Regions from separate parts of the Agromyces sp. PvR057 genome, predicted to be linked through region 2. Evidence: riboswitches for the same ligand, from Rfam matches in the RefSeq annotation. Region 2 holds a riboswitch; the other holds the start of a gene.
The links. Region 2 has a riboswitch for thiamine pyrophosphate ahead of ABIC29_RS09905 (MFS transporter). Riboswitches for the same ligand answer to the same signal wherever they lie in the genome.

Region 1: another riboswitch for thiamine pyrophosphate. It lies ahead of ABIC29_RS07285 (ECF transporter S component); the one in region 2 lies ahead of ABIC29_RS09905 (MFS transporter).

The regions. Positions count from the first base shown of each region.
Region 1 covers NZ_JBEPPT010000001.1:1,616,390-1,618,582, forward strand. The annotation lists gene ABIC29_RS07275 (DNA polymerase IV) at 1-547, shown strand, start outside; gene ABIC29_RS07280 (hypothetical protein) at 578-916, shown strand; TPP riboswitch at 1,025-1,125, shown strand; gene ABIC29_RS07285 (ECF transporter S component) at 1,165-1,809, shown strand; gene ABIC29_RS07290 (ABC transporter ATP-binding protein) at 1,815-2,193, shown strand, end outside.
Region 2 covers NZ_JBEPPT010000002.1:151,391-153,583, reverse strand. The annotation lists gene ABIC29_RS09915 (ClpP family protease) at 1-179, shown strand, start outside; gene ABIC29_RS09910 (helix-turn-helix domain-containing protein) at 329-766, opposite strand; TPP riboswitch at 854-950, shown strand; gene ABIC29_RS09905 (MFS transporter) at 941-2,193, shown strand, end outside.

The DNA.
Region 1 (2,193 bases), on a different contig from region 2:
CGGGCACGACCTCGTCGATCCCGTCGAGATCCGCCGCGAGCTGCTGCAGCTCTCGGGCAACGTCGCGGTGCGCCTGCGCAAGGCCGGACTCGTCGCGCGAACGGTCTCGCTCAAGCTCCGATACGGCGACTTCCGCACCCTCACGCGGTCGCGCACCCTCGGGGAGCCGACGGATGTCGCGCGCCGCATCTACGACGAGGCGACGGAGGCGCTCGGCGGGCTCATCGGCGACGGCCAGCGCGTGCGGCTGATCGGCGTGCGCGCCGAGAACCTGCGCGAATCCGGATCGGGTGCGATGCTCTGGGATCCCGACGAGGAGTGGCGCGACGCCGAGCGCACGATCGATCAGGTCTCGGCGAAGTTCGGCCGGGGCGCGCTGCGTCCGGCGTCGCTCGTGCAGCGCGAGCGTGGTCGGCAGCGCGACGTGCGCCCTGCGTCCGACGGCGACCGCGATGGCCGGTCGATCGCCGAGCGCACGGGCACGAGCCGCGATGACGGCGACGGCGACACGCCATTCGATCCGACGGCCGCCGGGTGGGGCTGGTAGCCGCGCCGCCGCACCGGTAGCGTGGCCGTCATGGCTGAACTCGTGCTCGACCTTGCAGAGACCGTCTCCGGCGTCGGAGTGAAGACCTCCTACGGCGAGACGGTCGACATCGACGGCACCAAGCTCGTGCCCGTCGCACTCGGCTACTACGGCTTCGGCGCAGGCAGCGGCAGCGGCGGCTCGACCACCGACCTCCAGGGCAGTGGCGGCGGGGGCGCCGGGCTCTCCGTTCCGCTCGGCGCGTACGTCGGCGAGGCCGGGAGGGTGAGGTTCGAACCGAACGTCATCGGTCTCGTCCTCGTTGCGACGCCCTTCATCTTCGTGGTCGGACACGCGCTCAAGTCGGTGATCCGCGCGCTCAAGCGCTGACCGGGCACGTTCGCCGGCACGTCGTCGCGGGCGAGCGGGACCTCGATCGTCCGGCTGCTCGCGGCGCGCGAGCGCGCGGTGAACCGTGCGTGTACGCTGGTGCACGAACACGGGAGTCCGGTGAGCCGGGCTGAGAGGAAGGTTCTCAACCTTCGACCGTCGAACCTGATCTGGATCATGCCAGCGCAGGGAGGCATCCACATCTCAACAATCCCGTGCCGCTTTCCTTCGAACGAAAGGGCACGCCAGTGCACACGTCCACCAACCCGGCCCCCGCCGCCGCGGCATCCGGAACCTCCGTCACGTCGTCGCACCGCTTCCGCTGGCGCGTCGTCGACATCGTCGTGGCGAGCGTCATCGGCGTCGCCGTCGGCGTCATCTTCTGGGCATGGGGCGTCGTGTGGGGGCCGATCTCGGCGCCGATCGAGGCCCTGCTGCCGGGGCTGCAGGCAGCTCCCGCGGCCGTCTGGGTCATCGCGGGCGTGCTCGGCGGGCTCGTGATCCGCAAGCCGGGCGCCGCGCTCTACACCGAGCTCGTCGCCGCGGTGGTGTCCGCGCTCATCGGCAGCCAGTGGGGCGGGCTGCTCACGATCGAGTCCGGTCTCGTGCAGGGACTCGGGGCCGAGCTCGTCTTCGCGATCTTCCTCTACCGCAACTGGCGGTTCCCGGTCGCGCTGCTCGCGGGCGCCGGTGCCGGCCTCGCGATGGCGATCAACGACCTCGTGCTCTACTACGCCGGCGCAGCGCCGCTGTTCGCGACGATCTACACGATCTCGGCGGTCCTGGGCGGCGCGTTCATCGCGGGCGGGCTCTCGTGGCTCGCCGTGCGCGGGCTCGCGCGGGCCGGGGCGCTCGACCGGTTCGCCGCCGGACGCGAGCTGCGGGCGGTCTAGCCGCCGTGGGCGACGAGACGCTCGCGCCGGCCGCGTCCGTTCGGGCTCGCGGGTGGGGGTGGCGGCACGGCGGTCGTCGCAACCCGGCCGTGCAGCACGTCGACCTCGACATCCGCCCCGGCGAACGCGTGCTGCTGCTCGGCGCATCGGGCGCCGGCAAGTCCACGTTGCTGCACGGCCTGGCCGGCGTGCTCGGCGGCGACGACGACGGCGAGGCGCTCGGCGAGCTGCTCGTCGACGGCCGTCATCCGGCCGCGACGCGCGGCCGAGCCGGGCTCGTGCTGCAGGATCCCGACGCGCAGGTGGTCATGGCGCGGGTCGGCGACGATGTCGCGTTCGGGCTCGAGAACCTCGGAGTCGTGCGCGACGAGATCTGGCCGAGGG
Region 2 (2,193 bases):
GCGTGCGCGGCGAGCTCGAGGAGGTGCTCGCGCACGACACCGGGCGCACGCGCGAGCAGGTGCGGCGCGACACCGATCGCGAGCTCATCCTCGATGCGGCCGGAGCCGTCGAGTACGGACTGGTCGATCGCGTCGTGGCCGTGCAGCGCGCCGGCGGGGGCCTGCCGCTGAACCCGTAGCCCGCCTCGTGGCCCGCCCCCGTAGCCCGACCCACCCGTGCACCTTTTCAGGACCACAGCGGTCATGGACGCATATTGCAGCTCTGACCGCTGTGGTCCTGAAAACGTCGGGGGCACGAACAGCTGGGCTGGTGCCGGTGCCGGTGGGTCTAGGCCGCGAGCGCGACGTCGCGGAACGAACCGGCGACCGGCGCGGACGTCTCGTGCTGCGCCGGTCCGCGAAGGCCGCGGGCCGTGAGGTCGAGCACCACGAGCGGACGCGGCGCGTGACGCACGTCGTCGCGTCCGAGCTCGCCGGCCACGCCGGCCGCGACATCGAGGAGGGTGAGGCCGAGCGCCTCGGTCACCGCCGCGAGGATCTCGCTCGAGGGCTCCTTGCGGCCGCGCTCGATCTCGGAGAGGTACTGCGTCGACACGCCGGCGGCGCTCGCGACGTCGGCGAGGATCCGCTCCTGCGCGAGCCGCTCGCGGCGCAGGAACGCGCCGAGCGCCTCCCGCCAGAGCGGCCTGCGCGTACGTGGAACGATGCGCCGCGGCATCCGTTCGTCGCCCTGCCGCCCCATCGCACCCCGTTGTTCGGCACCCATGTCGCGAGGCTACCCAGACGACGGGCGGATGTCTCGCGCATCCGCTCAGGGCAGAATCCGGCCGGCTCGGCGACCGCTAGGCTCGCGGGCAGTGACACGGGGTGCCGCGATCCGCGCGGCTGAGATCACACCCGTCGAACCTGATCTAGTTCGGACTAGCGAAGGGATGTCGCGATGAACGATCGCGCGTACGTCGACCCTGCCCACCCGCCGACGCTGCCCGGCACCGACCCCGGTGCGCTCGGCCGTGACGCGCCGCCCGGCCTCGGAGCGCCCGACCGCGCCCGTCGTGCCGTCGCCGCCGCCTCGATCGGCACGGCGCTCGAGTGGTACGACTTTTTCCTCTACGGCACGGCCGCGGCGCTCGTGTTCCCGGCGCTGTTCTTCCCGGGCGAGGACCAGCTGACCGGCGTGCTGCTCTCGTTCGCCGTGTTCGCGACCGGGTTCCTCGCGCGCCCGCTCGGCGGACTCGTGGCCGGCCACCTCGGCGACCGGTACGGCCGTCGAGCGACCCTGCTCGGAACCCTGCTCCTGATGGGCATTGCGACCGCGCTCATCGGGCTGCTGCCCACCTACGCGCAGATCGGAGCGCTCGCGCCGGCCCTGCTCGTGGTGCTGCGGCTCGCGCAGGGCGCTGCGACCGGCGGCGAGTGGGGCGGGGCCGTGCTGCTCGCGCTCGAGAGTTCCCCCGGCCGCCCCGGCGTGCGCGGCGGGCTCATCCAGAGCGCGCTCTACGTCGGGCTGATCCTCGGCAACCTCGCGTTCGTGGTGCTGGTGGCCGTGCTCGACGAGCAGCAGCTGCTGGCGTGGGGCTGGCGGATCCCGTTCCTGGCGAGCCTCGTGCTCGTCGGCGTCGGCGTGTACCTGCGCCGCCGCGTCGACGAGTCCCCCGAGTTCACGACGCTGCTCGAGCGGCGGCGCACGGCGCGGCATCCGCTCGGGGAGGTGCTTCGTCGGCCGCGCAACGTGCTCGCCGTCTTCCTCGTGCGCGCCGGCCAGAACACGACCTTCTACGTCGTGTCGGTGTTCTGCCTGAGCTACGCGGCGGGCCTCGGGCTCGAGCGGTGGGTCACCCTCACGGCGCTGCTCGTCGGTGCGGCGATCGCCGTGGTCGCGTGCCCGATCTGGGGCCGGATCGGCGAACGCGTCGGGCCGGTGCGGCTGACGCTGGCCGCACTCATCGGACTCGCCGTGATCGCCGTGCCGCTCTTCCTTGCCCTCGACACGGGCTCGGCCGTGCTCGTCATCGGCGTGGTCGCGCTGGCGATCGGCGTCGTGAACACGGCGGCCGACGGCGTGCAGCCGATGTGGTTCGCCTCGCTGTTCGACGCGAGGGTGCGGTACTCGGGCATCACGATCGGGCGCGAGGCCGGAGCGATCGTGGGCGGCGGGCTCGCCCCGCTGCTCGCCGCGTGGCTGGTCGCGAC